DNA from 2 places in the Streptomyces sp. CNZ287 genome. Region 2 is predicted to be linked to the other one. Evidence: riboswitches for the same ligand, from Rfam matches in the RefSeq annotation. Region 2 holds a riboswitch; the other holds the start of a gene.
What was found. A riboswitch is a leader RNA that binds a small molecule or an ion and turns the genes downstream of it on or off. The one in region 2 is predicted to bind cobalamin.
Positions count from the first base shown of each region.

Region 1: linked by a shared signal. The riboswitch ahead of FB457_RS00575 (ribonucleoside-diphosphate reductase subunit alpha) and the one ahead of FB457_RS28815 (ABC transporter substrate-binding protein) in region 2 are both predicted to bind cobalamin.

Region 1 covers NZ_VISV01000001.1:127,904-139,770, forward strand. Annotated here, with positions in the region: gene FB457_RS00560 (carbon starvation CstA family protein) at 1-490, shown strand, start outside; gene FB457_RS00565 (YbdD/YjiX family protein) at 487-690, shown strand; gene FB457_RS00570 (GNAT family N-acetyltransferase) at 785-1,303, shown strand; cobalamin riboswitch at 1,362-1,508, shown strand; gene FB457_RS00575 (ribonucleoside-diphosphate reductase subunit alpha) at 1,633-4,056, shown strand; gene FB457_RS00580 (ribonucleotide-diphosphate reductase subunit beta) at 4,053-5,072, shown strand; gene FB457_RS00585 (D-Ala-D-Ala carboxypeptidase family metallohydrolase) at 5,203-5,937, opposite strand; gene def (peptide deformylase) at 6,104-6,751, opposite strand; gene FB457_RS00595 (tetratricopeptide repeat protein) at 6,837-7,829, opposite strand; gene FB457_RS00600 (HD domain-containing protein) at 7,994-9,307, opposite strand; gene FB457_RS00605 (HD-GYP domain-containing protein) at 9,304-10,683, opposite strand; gene rsrA (mycothiol system anti-sigma-R factor) at 10,789-11,130, opposite strand; gene FB457_RS00615 (sigma-70 family RNA polymerase sigma factor) at 11,127-11,810, opposite strand.
Region 2 covers NZ_VISV01000020.1:55,867-67,733, reverse strand. Annotated here, with positions in the region: gene FB457_RS28850 (sigma-70 family RNA polymerase sigma factor) at 1-747, opposite strand, end outside; gene FB457_RS28845 (STAS domain-containing protein) at 912-1,334, opposite strand; gene FB457_RS28840 (hypothetical protein) at 1,400-1,684, opposite strand; gene FB457_RS28835 (cryptochrome/photolyase family protein) at 1,826-3,190, shown strand; gene FB457_RS28830 ((2Fe-2S)-binding protein) at 3,231-3,923, opposite strand; partial or broken gene FB457_RS28825 (ABC transporter ATP-binding protein) at 4,109-4,996, opposite strand; gene FB457_RS28820 (FecCD family ABC transporter permease) at 4,966-6,003, opposite strand; gene FB457_RS28815 (ABC transporter substrate-binding protein) at 6,000-6,980, opposite strand; cobalamin riboswitch at 7,033-7,223, opposite strand; gene FB457_RS28810 (GNAT family N-acetyltransferase) at 7,316-7,738, shown strand; gene FB457_RS28805 (ArsR/SmtB family transcription factor) at 7,788-8,156, shown strand; gene FB457_RS28800 (MFS transporter) at 8,249-9,547, shown strand; gene FB457_RS28795 (hypothetical protein) at 9,668-10,462, shown strand; gene FB457_RS28790 (FAD-binding oxidoreductase) at 10,526-11,848, opposite strand.

The DNA.
Region 1 (11,867 bases), on a different contig from region 2:
CAAGTCGGGGCGGCTGAAGTGGGCGTGGGTGACGGGCATCCCGCTGATCTGGGTCGCGGTGGTCACGCTCACCGCGAGCTGGCAGAAGGTCTTCTCCGACGACCCGCGGGTCGGCTTCTTCGCCCAGGGCGACGTGGCGCAGGAGGGCATCGACTCCGGCAAGCTGTCCGGGCAGGAGCTGGAGGACGCCGAGACGATCGTCACCAACACGACCGTCGACGGGGTGCTGTCCGCGGTCTTCGCGCTGCTGGTGGTCGTCGTGATCCTGGACGCGGCCCGGGTGTGCGTGAAGTCGCTGCGCAACCCGGAGTCCGTCGTCAGCCACGAGGAGCCGTACCACGAGTCGTCGTACGTGGCACCGGCGCAACTGATCGCGACCAAGGAGGAGAAGGAGGAGCTGGCCGCGGCGGGGCTGGGCAGCGGCGGCGGGTTCAAGCCGGGCACAGGACCGGGTGCCGGCGGCGGTGCGCGGGACGGAGGGGGCTCGTGACCGGGACGGCCGCGCTGGCGGCGGCCGGGCGCAAGGTCTGGTGGTACGTCCGCGAGGTGATCGGCGACACGGCGTACGAGCGCTACGTCGAGCACCTGCGCGGACACGACCCCGACGCGAAGGTGCCCACCCGGCGCGAGTTCGAGCGGATGCGCACGGACGCGGGCGACGACCCGCGCAAGGGCTTCCGCTGCTGCTGAGCGCGGTGCGGCACGGGCCGCAGACGTACGGGCCGCCGTCCCCGGCTTCCGGGGGCGGCGGCCCGTTGTCGGTGGGGCAGGGCAGACTCGGGGTATGGACTTCACGGTGCGGCCGGTGCGGCCGGAGGAGTACGAGCGGGCGGGCGAGCTGGTCGCCGAGGCGTATCTGGCGGACGGGCTGCTGACGTTCGGCGAGGACGACGCGTACGTGCACGAGCTGCGGGACGTGCACCGCCGGGCGGCGGCGGAGCGCGCCGAGGTGCTGGTCGCGGTCGAGGGGGACGCCCGCGCGGTCGGCGGGGACGTGCTGGGCAGTGTGACGTTCGTGACGGCGGGGTCGCCGTTCGCGGAGCTGAGCGGTCCCGGCGAGGGCGAGTTCCGGATGCTGGCGGTGGCCCGGGAGGCGCGCGGCCGGGGCGTGGGCGAGGCGCTCGTACGGGCCTGTCTGGACCGCTCGCGGGAGCTGGGGGCGCACCGGGTGGTGCTGTCCAGCACCCCGCAGATGGGCACGGCCCACCGGCTGTACGAGCGGCTGGGGTTCGTCCGCACCCCGGCGCGCGACTGGCTGCCGCTGCCGGATCTGCCGCTCTGGGCCTTCGTCGCGGACCTCTGACGCCCGACCGAGAGACGACACAACATATGGGGGTGCTTCCACAGCAAGCCACTAGATGTATGCTCGTCCTAGCTGCCGACGCAGGGGAATCCGGTGGAAGTCCGGAGCTGTCCCGCAACGGTGAGCGATGTACGGGCATGCCTGCCACGCGCCGGCGGGTCCGTATGTCGTGAGCCCGAAAACCTGCGGCAGCGATCGATGACGTCCGGGTCTCGTGGATTGGGCTCGCGGACGCACACGGGTTGCCTCGACGGAGTCTGGCATGCCCGCCTGCGCCCGTACCGCAGCCTCTCCCGCGCGGCCCCCGCCGAGCGAGGGAGAGCAGCATCTTGACGATCGCACCACCGGCCGCGCCTACGGGGCCCGCCTCCGCCACCCCCCGTGCCGGCGACGGCCCGGCCGCCGCGCTCACCCGCACCCTCGCCGAGCTCACCGCCGACCTCCCCGCCACCGACCCCGCCCGGGTCGCCGCCGACGCGCTGCGCGGACGGCACCCGGGCTCCGGCGAGGCGGAGTTGCGGGAGCTGGCCACCGACGCCGCGGCGGCGCTCATCGCCGAGGAGCCGGAGTACTCGAAGCTGGCCGCCCGGCTGCTCACCCGGGCCGTCGCCGAGGAGGCCGCGGGCCAGGGCGCCACGAGCTTCTCCGCCGCGATCGCCGTGGGCCACCGCGAGGGCATCGTCGCCGACGCCACCGCCGCGTTCGTCCGGCGGCACGCCGCCCGCCTCGACGCGCTGGTCGACGAGGCCGTGGCCGAGGGCCGCGACGACCTGTTCGGCTACTTCGGCCTGCGTACGGTCTCCACCCGCTATCTGCTGCGCCACCCCACCGAGCGCGCGGTCATCGAGACCCCCCAGCACTTCTTCCTCCGCGTCGCCTGCGGGCTGGCCGCCGGCGACTCCGACGCGGACGTCGCCGAAGTGGCCGAGCTGTACGGGCTGATGAGCCGCCTCGGCTACCTGCCCTCCTCCCCCACCCTCTTCAACTCCGGCACCCGCCACCCGCAGATGTCGTCCTGCTACCTGCTGGACTCCCCGCTCGACGAGCTGGACTCGATCTACGAGCGCTACCACCAGGTCGCCCGGCTCTCCAAGCACTCCGGCGGCATCGGCATCCCCTTCACCCGGGTCCGCTCCCGCGGCTCGCTGATCCGCGGCACCAACGGCCACTCCAACGGCATCGTCCCGTTCCTGCGCACCCTGGACGCCTCCGTCGCCGCCGTGAACCAGGGCGGCAAGCGCAAGGGCGCCGCCTGCGTCTACCTGGAGCCCTGGCACGCCGACGTCGAGGAGTTCCTGGAGCTGCGGGACAACACCGGCGAGGAGGCCCGCCGCACCCACAACCTCAACCTCGCGCACTGGATCCCGGACGAGTTCATGCGCCGCGTCGAGGCCGACGGCCCCTGGTCGCTCTTCTCGCCCGCCGACGTGCCCGAGCTGACCGACCTGTACGGCGCCGGGTTCGACGCGGCGTACGCCCGCGCGGAGGCCGATGGGCGATACGTCAGGCAGATCCCCGCGCGGCAGTTGTACGGCCGGATGATGCGTACCCTCGCGCAGACCGGCAACGGCTGGATGACCTTCAAGGACGCCGCCAACCGCACCGCCAACCAGACCGCGGAGCCCGGCGCCGTCGTGCACTCCTCGAACCTCTGCACCGAGATCCTGGAGGTCTCGGACGACGGCGAGACCGCGGTGTGCAACCTCGGCTCGGTCAACCTCGCCGCCCATCTCGTCGACACCGCCGGCGGCTGGGAAGGGGCGATGGACTGGGAGAAGCTGGACGCCACCGTCCGTACGGCCGTGACGTTCCTCGACCGCGTCGTGGACATCAACTTCTACCCCACCGAGCAGGCCGCGGCGTCCAACTCCCGCTGGCGGCCCGTGGGCCTGGGCGTGATGGGCCTCCAGGACGTCTTCTTCCGGCTGCGGCTGCCGTTCGACTCCCCGGCGGCGCGGGCGCTGTCCACCCGTATCGCCGAGCGCATCATGCTCGCCGCGTACGCCGCCTCCGCCGACCTCGCCGAGCGGCACGGCGCGCACCCGGCCTGGTCCCGCACCCGCGCCGCCCGCGGCGTGCTCCACCCCGACCACTACCCCGAGGCCGGCGCGGTCTGGCCGGAGCGCTGGACCGCGCTCCGCGCCCGGATCGCGGAGACGGGCCTGCGGAACTCGCTGCTGCTGGCCATCGCGCCGACCGCGACGATCGCCTCCATCGCCGGCGTCTACGAGTGCATCGAGCCGCAGGTCTCCAACCTCTTCAAGCGCGAGACGCTGAGCGGCGAGTTCCTCCAGGTCAACTCCTACCTGGTAGCCGAGCTGAAGGCGCTCGGGGTGTGGGACGCGCAGACCCGCGAGGCGCTGCGCGAGCACGACGGGTCCGTACAGGAGCTGACCTGGATCCCCGAGGAGGTCCGGGCGCTCTACCGCACGGCGTGGGAGATGCCGCAGCGCGCGCTGATCGACATGGCCGCGGCCCGTACGCCCTACCTCGACCAGGCCCAGTCGCTCAACCTCTTCATGGCCGCGCCGACCATCGGCAAGCTCAGCTCGATGTACGCCTACGCCTGGAAGTCCGGGCTGAAGACGACGTACTACCTGCGCTCCCGCCCGGCCACCCGGATCGCCCGCTCGGCCCGCGCCGCCGCGCCCGCCGGCGCCGCCCCCGTACCCCTGCCCGTCCAGCAGCCGCACGCCGACGATGCCGTCGCCTGCTCCCTGGAGAACCCCGAGACCTGCGAGGCCTGCCAGTGACCACCGCCACCGGAGCCAAGAACCTGCTCGACCCCGGCTTCGAGCTGACCCTGCGCCCCATGCGCTACCCGGACTTCTACGAGCGCTACCGGGACGCGATCAAGAACACCTGGACCGTCGAGGAGGTCGACCTCCACTCCGACGTCTCCGACCTCGCGAAGCTCTCGCCGGGCGAACAGCACCTCATCGGCCGGCTGGTGGCGTTCTTCGCCACCGGCGACTCGATCGTGGCGAACAACCTGGTGCTCACGCTCTACAAGCACATCAACTCGCCGGAGGCCCGCCTCTACCTCTCCCGCCAGCTCTTCGAGGAGGCCGTGCACGTCCAGTTCTATCTGACGCTGCTCGACACCTACCTCCCCGACCCGGACGAGCGGGCCGCGGCGTTCGCCGCCGTCGAGAACATCCCGTCGATCCGCGAGAAGGCGCAGTTCTGCTTCCGCTGGATGGACTCCGTGGAGAACATCGAGCGGCTGGAGACCAGGGAGGACCGCCGCCGCTTCCTGCTCAACCTCATCTGCTTCGCCGCCTGCATCGAGGGACTGTTCTTCTACGGCGCGTTCGCGTACGTCTACTGGCTGCGCTCCCGCGGTCTGCTGCACGGGCTTGCGACGGGCACGAACTGGGTGTTCCGCGACGAGAGCATGCACATGGACTTCGCGTTCTCCGTGGTCGACACGGTCCGCGAGGAGGAGCCGGGGCTCTTCGACGAGGAGCTGGGGCGGCAGGTGCGCGACATGCTCGACGAGGCGGTGCGCGCGGAGCTGCAGTTCGCGCGGGACCTGTGCGGCGACGGCCTGCCGGGGATGAACACCGACTCGATGCGCGCGTATCTGGAATGCGTGGCGGACCAGCGGCTGGCCCGGCTGGGCTTCGCGCCCGTGTACGGGTCGCAGAACCCCTTCGCGTTCATGGAGTTGCAGGACGTGCAGGAGCTGACGAACTTCTTCGAGCGGCGCCCGTCCGCGTACCAGGTGGCCGTGGAGGGCTCGGTCGGGTTCGACGACGAGTTCTGAGCGCCGCCTGCCGGACGGCAGATGAGCCGCGGCGCCGGCCGGAACCGACCGCGGGGGGCGGGTCCGGCCGGCGGCCGCTTGCTGCTGCGGCGGCGTTGCCGCGCCGCTTGTGCTGCTGCGCCGCCCGCGGTCAGATGCCGCAGGAGGGAGCCGACCAGTAGCGCGAGGACCGGCCGTCCACGTGCGTGTGGTCGTTGTGGCCCGGGTAGCCGGGACCGAGGATCCCGCCGAAGCCGTGGGTACGCGCCTGCTGGGCCAGCCGGCAGAACGACGGGGAGCCGACGAGGTCGGCCGCCGTGCCGTACAGATGCTGGCTGTTGGAGGCGCCGCCGACCGCGTTGTTGCACGAGACGGAGCGGAAGCCGCTGCTGATGTTGATCGGGACGTCACCGAGGGCGTGCCGCATCGCCTCCAGCTTCCACATGGTGCGCTTGGCGTTCTCCTTGGCCGTCGCCGCGGAGACCGCGCCACCGCCCCAGGTGGAGTTGCACTTGTTCAGTTCGCCGTAGGTGAAGTGAATCGGCGTGCAGTCGGCGTCCTGCAGGCTGTAGATCTTGTTGAATGTGTTGGTGCCCGCGACGCCGTCCGAGCTGAGCCCGTACGCACTCTGGAACTTGGCGACGGCGGCCTTGGTGCGGGGGCCGAAGTTGCCGTCGATGGCGAGGATTTCACCGGACGTCACGTGTCCCGCCACCCGGATCTGCAACTGGGTGACGTCGGAGCCGGACATGCCTTCCGAGAGCGTGCGGTTCCAGGTGTAGCACGAGTCCGCCTGCGCGGTGCCGGCGGTCGCGACCGTGCCGACGACACCTGCCGCCGCGATCATGGCGATGCTGAGGATGAGTCTGACCGTACGTCTGAGCATGGGGCCTCCGTGCGTCCGTACGAATGGGGGGCTCCGAGCCTCGCGTGCGCAGGGCGCACGGTCAACGCACCGCCATGGCGCCAGTGGACTGGACCACTGCCGTAACCGCCGCGCAAGAGGCGGCGGTCACGGCCCGCGGGCGGCGGATCCGGGCAGGCCGGGCGCGTCAGTCGTTGGGGACGGTCTCGTACCGCGGGGTGTTCTCGGCCATCTGCTCCATGACGTCCTTGCGCTCGCGCTTGGAGAGCCGGTCGATGTAGAGCCGCCCGTAGAGGTGGTCCGTCTCGTGCTGCAGGCAACGGGCGAAGTAGCCCGTGCCGGCCACCCGGAGGGGGTTGCCGTCGAGGTCGCGGCCGCTCACCACCGCGTAGTCGGGGCGGGCCAGCGACATGTACGCGCCGGGGACGGACAGGCAGCCCTCGTTGCCGTCGTCGAGCTGCCGGCGGTCGGCGGGCAGCTCCTCCAGCACGGGGTTGCACACGGCGCCCACGTGCCGCACGCCGTCGTCGTCCGGGCAGTCGTAGACGAAGACCTTGAGGTCGACCCCGATCTGGTTGGCCGCCAGGCCCACGCCCTCCGCGGCCCGCTGGCTGGCGAACATGTCGTCCACGAGCCGCCGCAGCGCGTCGTCGAACTCCGTCACGTCCCGGCACTCGCGGTGCAGCACCGGATTGCCGACCACCGTGATCGGCCGGGCCGTGCCCCGCTCGCGGGCCGCCCGCTCGCGCGCCTCCGCGTCCTTCACGTCGTCGATGAACACGTCCGGCGACTCCGCTTCCCGCCCCGCCTGCTCCTGCTCCGCCTGCTGCGTCATGCTCGCCGTACGCCTTCCTGGTTCCCGCCCTCACGAGCTTCTGTGAAAAGACCGGAGTCCAGGGTACGGCCAGGTTCCGACAGCCTCAGACGACTTCCTCCAGATCCCGCCAGTCCCGGGTGTCCGGGCTGTCCGCCGCCCAGCTCTCCAGCAGCCCGCGCACCAGGGACGCGGGCGCGGCTATCCCGCACTCGCGCTCCGGGACCCACAGCCCGTCCTCGGTGCGGTGCACCAGCGGGCCCGGCTGGCCCGGCTCGCTGTGGTCGTGCGGGTCGAGGGTCGCCTGCAGCGAGCCCTCGGCGCTGGGCATGCAGCTCTCCGAGCAGGTACGGCAGAGCAGCCGCACCGACGACGACCAGTCCTCGGCCGCGTACCCCGCCTCGGCCGCCAGCAGCTCGACGGCGTCCCGGTCCGCCTCGGTGGCGGCCTCCAGCAGCACCACCCACGTCGGCACCGGCGAGGGCGCCCACAGCTCTATCTCGTCGAAGACCGGGTACGAGGGCCCCGCCAGCGTCGCCCGCTCGCCGTGCGGCACCCCGTCGTGCAGCACGACCTCGCCCCAGCGCCGCCCCGACGACGGCAGCGGGATGCTCTGCACCTCGATCCGCGCCGGGTCGAGACGGCGGCCCCAGACGACCTCCGCCTCGCCCTCGGGCGACAGCCGCACCGCGGCGCTGCCCAGGTCCATGTCCTCCGGTGGGTCGGTGGCCCCCTGGTGCGCGGCGCCGCCGGGCACGCTCAGGCCGTACGCCTGCCAGGCCCGCCGCGCCAGCGGCCAGTCCTGGAGGGCGGTGGCGGCGATGCCGACGTTCCACCAGTCGGGCGCGCCCGTCTCGCGGTCGAGCAGCGCGACGGCCCGCAGGCCCGCGGCGCGCGCCTGCTCCCAGTCGTGCCGGAACTTGTGCAGCAGCGCAAGGTTGAACCACGACTCCGACAGCCAGGGCTCCAGGCCCGCGGCACGGGTGAGCAGCGCGCCCGCGTCGTCGTACCGGCCGTCGCCGATCAACGTGAACGCGCGGTCGGTCGCCTGCCGCCACGAGGCGGAGGGCCGATGCCGTGTTCTACCGAAGATCCTCACGATTCCTGCCTGCCGTCTTTGACTCCAGGATGACCACTGTGCGGCCCGTCCGCACGGCGTGCTCTCCCGGGGGGCGCCGTTGCTCCCCGCAACTTCCTGTCCGCTCGGGTGCCGGGCTATGCCCGCATCCAACCACGCGGTGCCGTACACCCGCTTCTTACCGGTCAGTTCGCGCACACGCCACTTGCCAGCACCTCCCGCAGCGCGTCCACCACCACCGGGTCGTACTCGTCCGCAGTGGCCAGCCGGAGCCGCTCCAGGGCCGCCAGCGGCCCGGCGGCGACCGCGCCCTCACCCTTCGCGTTCCCCGCCACCAGCACGTCGTATGCGGCCGCCACGCGCACGATACGGGCCGCGACCGGCTGGTCACGGTACGGCTCCGCCTGCCGCTCCACGACGACGGCGACCTCGGCGGCCACCCCGGTCTGCCGCACCACCGCGCCGCCGAGCAGGGCGACGCGCCGCCGGTCGGCGAGACTCTCGGCGCCGGGCGGCACGGTCCCGTCGCCGCCGGGCGGCACCGGGTCGGCCAGGGAGAGCTTGCCGAGGTCGTGCATGAGCGCGGCCTGCTCCAGCACGTCCAGCTCCCGCTCGGAGAGCCCCCGTACCCGGCCGATCGCCCGGCTGAGGGCGGCGACGCGGTGGGCATGGCCCTGGCTGTGGTAGCCGGCCACCTCGGTCGCGCGGGCCAGGGAGGCGATGGTCTGGCGGTACGTGCGGCGTACCGCGGCGTAGCGGCGGAACGAGACCTGGGTGAGCAGCAGGGGCAGGCTCAGCACGGGCAGCGCCCAGGGCCCGGCCACCTGCGCGGCCAGCGCGATGACGACGCCGGTCGCGCACATCGCGGAGCCGACGCCGGGCAGGGCGCGCAGCTCGTCGCGGAGCAGAGGGCCGTACGGCCAGCCGGTGCGGGCCCGGGCGAGGCAGGCCGCGAGCACGGCGTCGCAGAGCGCGGTGAGGGCGAGGACGCCGAGCAGCGCCAGGACGTAGCCGGGGCCCGCGGCGAGGCCCGCGACGGGGCCGCCGTCGCCGTCGCGGGGGGCGCCGGCGCACAGGGGGCGGCAGCAGGCGGCGGCGAAGGCGGTGCCGAGGACCCGGCGGACCAGGTGTTCGGCGGTGGGGCCGCGGCCCCGGGCGACGTGCGGGACGGCGCCGACGACGGTGGCGGTGAAGGACACGGCGGCGATCTCCAGGACCGCGCCGCCCGCCGCGTCCGCCGGAATGCAGAGCAGCGCGTACCCGAGCGCGCCGGCGGTCGCCAACGGCGCGGGGATGCGCGCGGGGGCGCACGCGCGGTGGTCGCCCGCCACCTCGCCGAGCACGATGAGGAGGCCGAAGGCGAGCGCGGCCTCGGGCTGGGCGAGCCCGTGCGTGAGCGTCCAGCAGAACCCGGCCGCGGTCGCCGCCCCCGCGGCCCCGACCGCCACGCGCACCTCCGGCGGGGTCCGGTGCCGGGCGCGGCGAACCGATCCGCTCACGGGGCGCCACCACTGCGTACGACGTCCGCCGTACCGCCCGCCGCGCCGTCCCCGCGCCGCTCCCCGGCCCCGCCGCGCAGCGGCGCGGGGACGGCGGCCGGCTCGTCCGCGGTGACCTCGGCGTGCCAGCCGCGGCGCCCGATCGCACCGGCCAGCGCGCGCACCATCCGGGGGTCGAACTGCGCACCCGCACACCGCCGCAGCTCCGCGAGCGCGGCGGGCACCTCGCGGGCGCGCCGGTAGGAGCGGGTCGACGTCATGGCGTCGAAGGCGTCGGCGACCGCCACCACCCGGGCGTATTCCGGAATCGCCTCGCCGGTGAGCCCGTACGGGTAACCGCCGCCGTCCATCCGCTCGTGGTGGTGGAGGATCGCCGAGCGCACCTCCTCCAGGAAGCCGATGCCGCGGACGATCTCGTGCCCGTACTCCGGGTGCAGCTCGATGACCCGCCGCTCCTCCGGCGTCAGCGGCCCGTCCTTGCGCAGGATGCGCGTCGGCACACCGAGCTTGCCCACGTCGTGCAGGATCCCGGCGAACCGCAGGACCTCCTGCCGCCGCTCGTCCATGCCCAGCTCGCGCGCGATGAGCACCGACGCGCGGCCGACCCGCTCGCTGTGCCCGCGGGTGTAGCGGTCCTTGATGTCGACGGCCTGCACCAGCGCGCGGATCGTCGCCTGGTGCGCCGCCCGTTCGCGGTTGGCCTGGGCGAACGCCCAGCAGGAGATGGCCATCGGCAGCAGCACGAGCAGCCCGCTGGCGGGCCCGTGCGGGCTGTGCCAGAGCATGGCCATCATCAGTCCGGCGAGCCCGTGCACGAGGTACGTGCCCGCCGCCGCGGGCGCGCCGGCGAGCGCGGCGCGGGGGGAACGGCGCTCGGCGGCGGCCTGCATCAGGGCGGCCAGGCAGGTGAGGACGGTCCAGAAGGCCGCGACCGCGGCGAGCGCGGCGGGCAGCAGCTCGGGGATCCCGGCCTCGCCGAGTCTGGCGTCCCCGGGCATGCGCCCGGCGGCGTACGCGGCCGCCCAGCCGGCGAGCGCGAGTTCCGCGGCCCGCCACAGCCGCCGCGGGGCGGCGGGCTGCTCGGCGATCCGGGCGGTCAGCGCGCCCGGAAGGGGGACGAGGGCCGCCGCGGAGGGCGGCAGCAGAAACGCTCCTGCAAGGAGGATCGGGAAGAACGCGCCGATACCGTCGGGCACCCGTCCGGCCAGCGGCGGGACGCGCCAGAGGTGTTCACCGGCCGCGTAGACGACGGCCAGCAGGGCCAGCGCCGCCCAGGGGGTCGCGGCCCCGGGCAGCAGCGCGGGAGCGGCGCACGCAGCGGTGGCGAGGAGTGCGCACAGCAGACAGCCGCGCCCGGCCGCAGAGACCTGCGCCACCTGCCCCATGCGCCCCACGCTCCTCGTCCCGGCTGTACTCCGTACGAGTTGGGGAGCATAGGACGGCACCTACGGCCGAAGGGGGCGCAGTTCCGTAAAAGAACACTACGAGGCGGGTGGATTCGCACCTTCGAGTGACGTGGGGCGGCCCTCGTCCCCGCCGTCGAGCACCGGCTGATCCGGTACCTCGTCGCCGGACCTGATGGTGTCGATGCGGCCCATCACCTTCGCGCGCAGATCCGCCGGTACGTCGTCCTGCCCGCAGCAGCGCTTGACGAGCTTCTTCACGGCCTGCTCCAGGCCGTACTTCTCCAGACAAGGGCTGCATTCGTCGAAGTGCACCTGGAACTTCGCGCAGTCGCCTTCCGGCATCTCCTTGTCGAGGTACTCGTAGAGGTGGTCGAGGACCTCTGAGCAATCCGTCTCGTGCGGCTCTCCGCAGCTCATGATCCCGAACCCTTTCCCGTGTGCGACCCGGCCGACTCAGGACCGGCACCCGCCGGCATCAGGCCGCGCTCCTGCGCGTAGTCCTCCAGGAGACCGCGCAGCTGGCGGCGACCGCGGTGCAGCCGGGACATGACCGTACCGATCGGTGTCCCCATGATGTCCGCGATCTCCTTGTAGGCAAAGCCCTCGACGTCCGCCAGATAGACCGCGATCCGGAACTCCTCCGGAATCGCCTGGAGGGCCTCCTTCACGTCCGAGTCCGGCAGGTGGTCCAGCGCCTGGGCCTCGGCGGAGCGCAGGCCGGTCGACATGTGCGACTCGGCCCGGGCGAGCTGCCAGTCCTCGATCTCCTCGGCGGCACTGCGCTGCGGCTCACGCTGCTTCTTGCGGTACGAGTTGATGAACGTGTTGGTCAGGATGCGGTAGAGCCACGCCTTCAGGTTCGTGCCCTCGCGGAACTGGTGGAAGGACGCGTACGCCTTGGCATAGGTCTCCTGCACCAGGTCCTCCGCGTCGGCGGGATTGCGCGTCATGCGCAGCGCGGCCGAGTACATCTGGTCGAGGAACTGGAGCGCGTCACGCTCGAAGCGTGCGTTCCGCTCGGCGGACGTCTCCTCGGGCGTCTCCGGCTCCTCGGCCGCCCCGCCCTTCCCCGTGTCGGTCCCAGTGACGAGACCCACCTCCTCCAGCACCGTGGTGGAGCCTCCCGTGGCCCCGTACGGTTCGGAGGATAGACG
Region 2 (11,867 bases):
CGACACCAGGTTCTCGACCTTCTCCAGGTCGGGGTCCGTGACCCCGGTGCGCCGCGCGAGGAAGGACTCGCCCTCCTCGTCGGCGGCGTGGTAGTCGAGCGACGACGTCTTGTACGCGTTGGCGGCGACCAGCCCCTCGACGACCTCGTCCGGGTCGAGACCGGTCTGCTCCGCGAGCTCCGCGACGCTCGGGCCGCGGCCCAGCGTCTGCTCCAGCCGCGCACTCGCCTTCGCCAGCGTCAGCCGCCGCTCCTGCATCCGCCGCGGCACCCGCACCGCCCAGGAGGTGTCGCGGAAGTGGCGCTTGATCTCGCCCATGATCGTGGGCAGCGCGAACGTGGGGAACTCGGTGCCCTCGCCGAGGTCGTAGCGGTTGATCGCCTTGATCAGGCCGACGGTGCCGACCTGCACGACGTCCTCGCGGGACTCGCTGCGCAGCCGGAAGCGGCTGACGGCGTAGCGGACGAGCGCGAGGTTCAGCTCGACGAGGGTGTTGCGGACGTACGAGTAGGCGTACGTGCCCTCCTCCAGCTCGGCCAGCCGGGCGAAGAGGACCCGGGACAGGGCGCGCGCGTCGGCGGTGCTCGCCTCGCGCAGCTCGGGCAGCGGCGGCAGGTCGAGGCCGGCGAGCGGGTCTGCGCCCGTGTCGGTGGCCGGGGCGGTGCCCGTCGCGGGGCCGGGGCCGGTGGCGGTGGCCGTGGCGTGGCCGGTCTCGGGCCCGTGGTCGCGCGTCACGAATGTCGTCATGGTGTCCCCCTGATGTGGACTTCTGCTCGACAGGCGTGGTGTGCAGCTACCCGTCATCACGGCGGCTATACCTGACCGTTACTTTGCATCCGTAACCAACGTGGTCCGACAACACCCCTTCCAGCTCGCATTTCCGCTCGTCCCTGGGCCATTTGCAGCACGCGTCAACGATCGGGGCGCGAGGGGCGCGCAGCGTCCGGGACCGCGCCGGGCGGCCAGCGCGCCCGCAGCGGCTCCGGCACGTGCTCCAGCGCCTCCCGCACACTGCGGTACATGGCGATCACGTCGGTGCTGCCGGTCTGCTCCAGCAGGTACGTCACCCGCCGGCCGACGGCGGCGAGCAGCAGTTCGCCGCCCTGCCTGCGCAGCAGCCAGCGCACCGCGAAGAGGCAGTTGAGGCCGCGGGAGTCGCAGAAGGTGAGCGTGGTGAGGTCGAGGACGACGTAGCGGTGCCCGGAGTCCACGCACGACCCCACGGTGTCGAGGAAGAGCCGCTCGCCCCCGTGGTCCAGTTCGCCGCCGACGCGGATCACCGCGCACTGCGCGCTGGAGCTGAGCACGTTCAACGTCAGCCGGTGTGCCCTCATCGTCCCTCCCTCCCGCGGCCTCCGGTCCTGCGGCCTCCGGTCCCGCTGCTGCCTCCGGCGTCAGGTCACCACCGCTTGACGGTCCTGGACACCGTGTGCCCGACCGCGAGGTAGACGCAGGCGGCGATCCCGTAGTTGAGCAGGACCTGCCACCAGTCGGGGTCCACGGTGAACATGTCGCGGGACCAGCCCGCGAGCCAGCTCGCGATGTCGTGCACGAAGGCGACGAAGTCGTTCGAGCGGTTCGCGTCGAGGACGTACAGGAGTATCCACAGTCCGATCACGATCGCGGCCAGATCCGCGATCCCGGCGATCACCGCCGCCGCACTGGGTCTGCTTCTGTTCGGCATTCACGGCGTCTTGCCGAGTAACGAATCGGTAAACGCCGCGCGGGGGCGGGGCTTCGGTGGCGTACGTCACGGGACGGGCCGGGGCGTACGCCACCGGCATGGCGCGCGGCGCCGGGGCGGCGGCACCGTGAGAATGCCGGGATGAGCGTCGCCGTCTGCCTCTTCACGTCCGACCTGCGGCTGCACGACAACCCCGCGCTGCACGCCGCCGTGCACGCCGCCGATGACGTCGTGCCGCTGTTCGTGGCGGACGACGCCCTCGCCCGGATCGGGTTCGCGCCGCCCAACAGGCGGGCGTTCCTCGCGGACTGCCTCGCCGGTCTCGACGAGGCGCTGCGGGCGCGCGGCGGCCGCCTCGTCGTCCGCGCCGGGGACCCGGTCCGCGAGGCCGTCCGGGTCGCGGCGGCCGCGGGGGCGGGCGAGGTGCACGTCGCCGCGGGCGTCAGCGCGTACGCCCAGCGCCGCGAGACCCGGCTGCGCGAGGCGCTGGCGGCGGACGGGCGGCGGCTCGTCGTGCACGAGGCGGCGGTCACCGTGCTGGCGCCGGGTGCGGTGACGCCGCAGGGGCGGGACCACTTCGCGGTGTTCACCCCGTACTTCCGCCGCTGGCGCGCCGCCGCGCCCCGCACGCCGCTGCCCGCGCCGCGCCGCGTCCCGGTGCCCGCGGGGGTGCGCTCGATCGCGCTCCCGGCGCGCGCGGAGGTCTCCGGCACCTCACCGGGCCTGGCCCGCGGCGGCGAGAAGGAGGGCAGGCGGCGCTTCGCGGCCTGGCTTCGTACCGGGGTGGCCGCGTACGCGGACCGCCACGACGACCTCCCCGGCGACGCCACCTCCCGGCTCTCCCCGCACCTGCACTTCGGCACGCTCTCCGCCACCGAACTCGTCCACCGCGCCCGCGCGGCGGGCGGCCCGGGCGCCGACGCGTTCGTCCGGCAGCTCGCCTGGCGGGACTTCCACCACCAGGTCCTCGCCGCGCGCCCCGACGCGGCGCACGCCGACTACCGCCCGCGCGGCGACCGGTGGCGCACGGACGCCGACGGGACCGCGGCGTGGCGCGCGGGGCGGACCGGCTACCCGATCGTCGACGCGGCGATGCGGCAGCTCGCGCACGAGGGCTGGATGCACAACCGCGGGCGGCTGCTGACGGCGAGCTTCCTGACGAAGACGCTGTACGTGGACTGGCGGGTCGGCGCCGCGCACTTCCTCGGCCTGCTCGTCGACGGGGACATCGCGAACAACCAGCTCAACTGGCAGTGGGTAGCCGGGACGGGCACCGACACGCGGCCGAACCGGGTGCTCAACCCGCTGGCGCAGGCGCGGCGTTACGACCCGGAGGGGGTGTACGTGCGGCGGTGGGTACCCGAGCTGGCGGGGTTCGCGGGGGCGGCGGTGCACCGGCCGTGGAGGCTGCCGGCGGGGGAGCGGGCGGAGTCGCGGTATCCGGAACGGGTGGTGGAGCTGGCGGAGGGGGCGGACCGGTTCCTGCGGGGGCGGGGGAAGCGGTGAGGCGGTGGCGGGTCCTGGCGTTGTACGGGGCGGGCGGCCGTCACGTACGCAGGGAGCAGTCGCCGCACGTGCCGCCGCCGGGGACGCGGTAGTACAGGCAGCAGCTACGGCGCCGGAAGGTCAGCCCCGGCCCCGTGAGCAGTCCCGTGCCGGCCAGCCGCCCCGTGCACAGCAGGGCGCCGGTGAGCCGGGTGAGCGGGTCGCCCAGCGCCGGGCGGGCGGCGCGGAGCGCGGCGGCGGCGCCGACGAGCGCGGAGGCGGCGTTGCCGTAGAGCAGCCCGGCGGCGACCTTGACGCGCAGCCCCGCGGCGAGCGGCTCCAGGTGCCGGGTCACCACCTCCTCGTACAGCACCTCGGGCAGCCGGGCCGCCGCGGGCGCCGGCCGCCCGGCGGGCACGGGCAGCCGCAGCGCGGGGCCTTCGTCGGCGCGCTGGAGCCCGGTCAGGTCCGGTAGGACGCCGTGGAGGAGGGCGCAGGCGAGCACCGGGGACCAGAGCCGGGAGGCGTGGCCGAACTGGACGAGGGAGGCGCCGATGCGGAGTTCGGCGGTGCCGTAGCGGCCGGCGGTGGCGGCGACGAGGTCGGCGGCGCCGCGGGCGTAGGTTCCGGCGACGGGGTGCCAGCCGTCGCCGGGCCCGGCGACGGCGAGGGCGAAGAACGGCCCGAGTGCGGCGACGTCTTCGAGCGCGGCGGCGACGACGGCCGGGGACAGGGGCTGGTCGGCGGGTGTCACGGTGCTCCCTTCGGGGCGGGGTCGGACGGCGCGGCGGCGGTGGGCGGCTCGGGTGGCCCGGGCGGCTCCGGCGGGCCGGGCGGGACCATGCGCGGGGGTGGGGTGTCGTCCGGAGGTACGCCGAACGGGCCGTGCGAGCCCGTGCCATCAGGCACGCGCGCGTCCCCTGGCGAATCCGCGTCCCCGGGCAGCCCCGCGCCACCCGGCGCATCCGGGTCCCCCGCCCTGGCCGCTCCCGGCGGGGGCCCGTCCGGGAGCAGGGTGATGTGGGGGCGGGACGTGGCCGGGTGGACGGTGACCTCCGCCGCCACCCCGTACACCTCCGCGAGCAGCGCCGGCGTCAGCACCTCCGCCGGCGGGCCCGCGGCGACCGCGCGGCCGGCCCGTAGCACGCAGATGCGGTCGCAGAACGCGGCCGCCAGATTGAGGTCGTGGAGGGCGACCAGCGCGGTGGCGCCGAGGCCGCGGACGAGGCGGAGGGCGTCGAGCTGGTGGCGCAGATCGAGGTGGTTGGTCGGCTCGTCGAGCACCATCGTGCCCGCGCGCTGCGCCAGCGCCCGCGCGATCAGCACCCGCTGCTTCTCGCCCCCCGACAGCCGGTCGAACGGCGCCCCGGCCAGGTCCGCCGCCCCGACCGCCGCGAGGCTGCCGGCGATGACGGCGCGGTCGGCGTCATCGTCCCCGGCGAAGGCGCGCTTGTGCGGCGTCCGGCCCATGGCCACCACGTCGTACACCGTCAGCTCGAAGGCGCCCGGGATCTCCTGGAGCACCGCGGCGAGCCGCCGCGCCAGCCGCTTGGCGGGCAGGGCGCGCACGTCGTCGCCGTCGAGGAGTACGCGCCCGGAGGTGGGCCGCAGCGCGCGGTAGACGGTGCGCAGCAGCGTCGTCTTGCCCGCGCCGTTGGGGCCGACGAGGCCGACGACCTCGCCGGGCGCGACGTCGAGGGAGACCGCCTCGACGAGCGTGCGCCCGCCCGCGGTGACGGTGACGGACTCCAGCCGCAGGGCGCCGGGCGCGGCGGGGGCGCCGGGCGCGCGGCCGGTCACCGGGCGGCCCCGCGGCGCATCAGCCAGAGGAAGAACGGCCCGCCGGCCAGCGCCGTCAGTACTCCCACCGGGACCTCCTCGGGGCTGATCAGCGTGCGCGCCGCCAGGTCGGCGGCGATGAGGAACGCCGCGCCGAGCAGCGCCGCCGCGGGCAGCGCCCGCCGGTGGTCGGCGCCGGTGAGCAGGCGCACCACGTGCGGCAGGATCAGCCCGACGAACCCGATCGCCCCGCTGACCGCGACCGCCGCGCCGACCATCACGGCGACGAGCGCGAACATCGCGGAGCGGAAGCGGTGCACGTCCAGGCCGAGGGCGGCGGCGGCCTCCTCGCCGGCGAGGAGCAGGTTCAGCGGCCGGGCCACGGCCAGCAGCGCGACCGTACCGAGGACGACGACGGCCAGCGGGATCCAGATGAGCCGCCAGGTGCTGCCGGCGAGGCCGCCGAGCATCCAGCGGAGCGCGGCCTGCGTCTTGTGCGGGTCGCCCGAGGTGACGATGAGGAACCCGACGACGGCGGAGAGGACTTCGGCCGTGGCGACGCCCGCGAGCACCAGGCGCAGCGACGTCATGCGGCCGTCGGCTCCGAGCGCGAGGAAGTAGACGGCGACGAGCGCGGCGAGGGCGCCGGCGAAGGCCGCGAGCGGCAGCGTGAAGAGGCCGAGGACGGTGACGTTGAGGACCACGACGAGCACGGCGCCGACCGTGGCGCCCGAGGAGATGCCCAGCAGCATGGGGTCGGCGAGCGGATTCCGTACGAGCGCCTGGAGCGCCATCCCGCACACCGCGAGCCCCGCCCCCACCGCCCCGGCGAGCAGCACGCGCGGGAGGCGCACGTCCCAGACGATGGTCTCGCGCACCGGGCTCCAGCCGGGGTCCGCGAGGGCGGGGTGGAGGCGGTGCAGGAGGATGCCCCAGACCTGGCCCGCGGGGACGCGGACGGAGCCGAGGGCGACGGCGGCGGTGGCGGAGAGCAGCAGCAGGCCGAGGAGGAGGACGAGCAGGGCGGGGAAGGGCAGCGCCCGGGCCCTCGTCACCGGAAGCGGTCCGGATGGAGCTGGCGGGCCAGCGAGTCGACGGCCTCCGGGACCCGTACGCCGAGGACGGTCGAGGACAGCGGGAGGACGGCGAAGCGTTCGTTCCGTACCGCCGGGACGTCCTGGAGCGCGGGGTGGGAGAGGAGGAACCGCTTCTTGTCGGCGACGGACTGGTCGCCGTAGTCGTAGATGACGATCGCGTCCGGGGCGCGGGCGGCGACCTGCTCGAACGACACATCGCCGAAGGGCTTGCCGAGGCCGGCGAAGACGTTGGCGCCGCCGGCCAGTCCGATGATCTCGTTGCCGATCCCGCCGCCGCCCGCGGTGAACGCGGTCTTGTCGCCGCTGTCGTAGACGAAGACCTCCGCGGCCTCCACCCCGGCGACCGCGTCCCGCACGCCGTCGAGCGTCCCGTGCAGCTCGCCGAGGAGCTTCTCCGCCCGCCGCGGGACGCCGAACACCTCGGCGACGGTGCGTATCTCGCGGTCCATGAGGTCCACCGTCACCGGCGGCTCGGCACACGCCTCCAGGCTGAGGTACGAGTCGATGCCGGCCCCGGCGAGCGCGTCACGGCCGCGGCCCTCCTCGAAGGTGCTGGCGAACCCGCCGTAGACGAAGTCGGGTTCCGCGGCGAGAAGGGTCTCGTAGGAGGGGTACTCGTCGGCGATCACCTCGATGCCTGCGTACGCCCCGCGGTAGGCGGGCAGGATCTCGTCGTCGAGATAGCCGGTGCCGACCACGGACTTCTCCAGCCCGAGGGCGAGCATGATCTCGGTGACGTGCTGGTTGAGGGTCACGGCCCGCTCGGGGGGCCGCTCGTAGACGGTCTCGACCCCGCAGTTGCCGACGGTCACCGGAAACCCGGGCGGCGACTCCCCCTCCGCCCGCCCGCCGTCCCGCGCGGGCCCCCCGCAGGCGGCGGCGAAGAGCAGGGACAGGGGAACGACCACACGCAACGACCGCACCGGGCCGCGCAGCAGGGCACGCACGACGGCGCACGCTCCTCTCCGGGGAAATCCGCCCCAGATCCGTCGAGGAGGCGACGACGTGAGTCTCCTGGCTCTCGGTTCACCGCCGGCCCCTGGCCTTCCCACCCCCGCGGGGGCAGTGGCCTGTTCGGAGCCGGCTCACCGATCACAGTGGCGGGACCGCACCGGATTCACACCGGTTTCCTCGTTCCGCCGTCGCCTTTGGCAGCGCCATCATCGCAGACGAACACCCTCCCGCGGGAGGGCACGTGGCGTGCGTGACAGGCGCCCGGGAGCGGGCGCCACCACCTGATCGCCGGCGGCACCCCGTTAGGGTGTAACGCATGATGTCGATGAGTGACCCTTACGAGATACGGGCCGGGGTGCCGTCCGTCGCGGACTACCGGCGGTTGCGGACCGGGGCCGGGTTGTCGGACAAGGCGGCCGAGGCCGCCGCCGTGGGGCTGCCGCAGACCTGGTACGGGGTGGTCGTGTACCACCGCGGGGTGCCCGTGGGGATGGGGCGGGTCGTGGGGGACGGGGGGACCGTGTTCCAGGTGGTGGACATGTGCGTGCTGCCGGACCACCAGGGGCAGGGACTCGGGAAGCAGATCATGGCGGAGCTCGTCGCGGAGCTGGACCGGCGGGCGCCCGCCACCGCGTACGTGTCGCTCGTCGCCGACGGGCCCGCCCGGTTCCTGTACGAGAAGTTCGGCTTCGCCGACGTCGCCGGGCACGGCTCCCTCGGCATGTACCGCGCCGGCTGAGCAGCCGCGACGCCCGGCCCCGGGCCTCGTACGGCCATACGATAGGCGCATGCCGGAGCGCGACACCGCCCCCTCGCCCACCCCCGCCGTCCACCGTCACGAGTGGACGCCCGACCGGGAGCAGCTCGAAGCCGCGAGCACGGTCTTCGCGCTGCTCGCCGACGCGACGCGGCTGCACCTGCTGTGGCTGCTCGCCGAGGGCGAGGCCGACGTCACCGAGCTGGCCACCGCCAGCGGCGCCGCCCGGCCGGCCGTCAGCCAGCATCTGGCCAAGCTGCGCCTCGCCCACCTGGTGCACTCCAGGAAGGAGGGCCGCCGCGTCGTGTACTCGCTGCGCGACGGGCATCTGCGCGGTCTCGTCATCGAGGCCCTCAACCACGCCGACCACCTCATGACCGGCGAGCCCTGGCACTCCTGAACCGGTAACCGCCCCGCGGGAATAGCCCCCGGACCTCCCTCTGTTTAACATGTGCGTATATGCGCACACGAGCAAAGGAAGAGGCCAGGGCCATGTTCTCCGTACTCCGCAACCGCACCTACCGGCACCTCTTCGCCGCCCAGGTCATCGCCCTCGTCGGCACCGGCCTCGCCACCGTCGCGCTCAGCCTCCTCGCCTACGACCTCGCCGGCGGCAACGCCTCCGCCGTCCTCGGCACCGCCCTGGCCGTCAAGATGGTCGCCTACGTCGGCATCGCCCCCGTCATCGGCGCCCTCGGCGACCGCATCCCGCGCCGCGCCCTGCTGGTCGCCGCCGACCTCGTGCGCGGCGTCGTCGCGCTCGCGCTGCCGTTCGTGACCGAGGTCTGGCAGATCTACGTGCTGATCTTCTTCCTCCAGTCCGCCTCCGCCGCGTTCACCCCGACCTTCCAGGCCACCATCCCCGAGGTGCTCCCCGCCGAGCGCGACTACACCCGCGCGCTCTCGCTGTCGCGGCTCGCGTACGACATGGAGAGCCTCTTCAGCCCCGTGCTCGCGGCCGGGCTGCTGACGCTCCTCACCTACGACCGGCTCTTCCTCGGCACCGCCGCCGGCTTCGCCGCCTCCGCCGCGCTGGTCGTCTCGGTGGCGCTGCCGAAGCCCGTCCCGCGCGAGGGGGGCGGGGAGGGCGGCACGGAGAGCGGCGGGGTGTTCGCCAGGGCCGCGTACGGGATGAAGCTCTTCGGCTCCGCGCCGCAGCTCCGCGCGCTCCTGGCGCTCAACCTCGCCGTCGCGGCGGCCAGTTCGATGGTGATCGTCAACACCGTGGTCCTGGTCCGCGACCACTTCGCCCGCCCGGTCGGCGACGTGTCGCTCGCGCTGGGCGCCTACGGCGCCGGGTCGATGGCCGTCGCGCTGGCGCTCCCCCGGGTGCTGGAGCGGGCCGGCGACCGCGCGGTGATGCTGCCGGCGGCTTTCGTGCCGGCGCCGGTGCTGGCCGTCGTCGGGACGGGCCTCGCGGCGGGGGTGAGGACCTGGCCGGCGCTGCTCGCGGCGTGGGCCGTGCTCGGCGCGGCGACCTCGGCGATGGTGACGCCGGCGGGGCGGGTGATCCGCGGCGCGGTGCCGGGGAAGGCGGACCTGCCGGCGGCGTTCGCGGCGCAGTTCTCGCTGTCGCACGTCGCGTGGCTGGTGACGTACCCGCTGGCCGGCTCTCTCGCGGCACGGGCCGGGACGGGGGTGGCGGCGGGCGTGCTGGCGGTCATCGGGCTCGCGGCGGCGGTGGCGGCGGTGCTGGTGTGGCGGCCGGCGGGCGCGGCGCGTACGGCCGGGCCCTCCCTGCGGGACCGCGGCGCGCGGCTCACCCGGGACCGTACGACCACCGCGGCGTGACGCCCTCAAACCGCCCCGCGTGACACGCGTCACCGCACGTCGCCATACCCCCAGGGGGTATCTCTGCTACGCTGATCACCAGAGAGACCGCACCGGAGACGAAGGGCAAGGAGACCCACCATGAACGCCACCCAGCACCACGACGCCGGCCACGGTCAGCACGGTGCGCACGGTCACCACGGTCACCACGCCCCCGCGGGACCCGCCGGGCTGGACAGCTCCGAGGACGGCTACACCCTCGCGCTGGAGACCACCGCGGCACCCGCGGGCGCCGAGACCGAGCTGCGCTTCCGCCTCCTCGGCAACGACGGCCGCCCGGTCACCGGCCTGACGCCCATCCACGACAAGCTCGTCCACCTGATCGTCGTACGCCGCGACCTCACCCGCTACGTCCACGTCCACCCCGCGGAGGCGGCCGACGGCACCTGGTCCGTCCGCGTCCTCCTTCCCGAGGCCGGCGCCTACCGCGTCTTCGCCGACTTCGCCCCCGCCGCGCTCGGCCGCACCCTCACGCTCGGCGCGGACCTGACGGCCGGCGACGGCGCCGGGCCCGCGCACGAACTCCCCGCGCCCGCCCCGGCCTTCACCGTCGACGGCCGCGAGGTGACCCTCACCGGCGAACTGGCGGCGGGCGAGGGGCGGCGGCTGGAGTTCGCCGTCGCCCGCGACGGCGAACCGGTCACCGACCTGCAGCCCTACCTGGCCGCGTACGGCCACCTCGTGGCGGTGCGCCGGGAGGACCTCGCGTACGTCCACGTCCACCCGGACGGCTCCCCCGGCGACGGGACGACCGGACCCGGCCCCGTCGTGGCGTTCCACGCGCAGGTGCCGGGCCCGGGGACGTACCGGCTGTTCCTCGACTTCAAGCACGAGGACGCGGTGCGCACCGCGGAGTTCACCGCGGTCGTACGGTGACGGCGGTGAACGGGCCGGAAGGCGGGGCCGCCGGTCAGGCCCCCGGTCCCGCCGGTGCAGGAGTCAGTCCTTGCCGACCGGGAAGTTGCTGCGGAACACCCCCTGCGGGTCGCGGGCGCGCTTGACGGCCCGCAGGCGGGCCAGGCTCTCCGGGCCGAAGACGTCCGCCGGGCTCTCGTCGGGGCCCAGGAACGTGTACGGCTTGCGGCCCGCGACGTACGGATCGAGGGCCTTCACCAGCGCGCTCCGGCGGACGGGGATGCCGGCCGCCGCCTCGGGGGAGAACGGGACGCCGAAGAGGTACAGCAGGTACGGCTCCGGCAGCGCGCCGTGCGGGGAGTCCGAGGGACGGCCCAGCGCGCCGCCGACGTGGCGGAGCTGGACGCCGAGCAGCGGCGCGATCGGCTCCGCGAGGAGCGCGTCGATCACGGTGTCGTCGACGGCCGTGAGCATCTCGGCGCGGCCGAGGCCCGGACTGGGGTCGGTGGGCTCGGCGGTGATGGTGCCCAGCTCGTGGACGGGCAGCACGGCCCGGTTGTCGTCGATCCGGCCGGCGATCGCATCGAACGGGCGCAGCAGCTCGGGCCCGGCGTCCCCGGCGCCCTCGCCGAGGTACGTGGTGTGGACGGCGACCATCGGGTCGGCACCGGGGAGGTTCAGCAGGCCGGCCCAGACGGTCAGCTCGTCGGGCGCCGCGGCGGTCACCGAGCGGAAGACGTCGAGCACCTCGCGGGCCTGCGCGCCGGGCCAGAGCATCTGGCCGCCGTAGAGGGCGGGCGCGGGGTGCAGGCGGAACTCCGTCGCGGTGACGAGCGCGTAGTCGCCGCCGCCGCCCCGCAGGGCCCAGAACAGCTCGGGGTCGCTCTCGGCGGTCACCCGGGCGGGCACGCCCTCGGCGTCGACGACCTCGAAGGCGGTGACCGAGTCGGCCGCCCAGCCGTGCGCGCGGCTGAACCAGCTGACGCCGCCGCCCAGCGAGTAGCCCGTGACGGAGACGACAGGCGAGCTGCCGGGGAGCCCGGTCAGCCCGTGCCGTGACGCCTCCTCCTGTACGCGCCCCCACTTCACCCCGGCGCCGACCCGCGCGATCCGCGCCGCGGGGTCGACCCGCACCTCGTCCAGCAGCCCGGTGCGCAGCAGAACGGCGCCCTCCACGGCCCCCGAAGCGCCGTGCCCCGCGGGCTGCGTGGCGACCGCGACACCGGCCCGCCGCGCGAAGCGGACCAGCGCGGCGACGTCGTCGGCGTCGGCCGCCTCCACGACGCCGGCGGCGGCGGGCTGCGGCACGGCCAGGTTCCACGGCCTGGTGGCCACCTCGAAGCCGTCGTCGCCGGGCAGGAGCACCCGGCCGCGGACGGCGGAACGGAGTTCGGCGAAGCTGCTCATCTCGGATCCTTACGGAAGT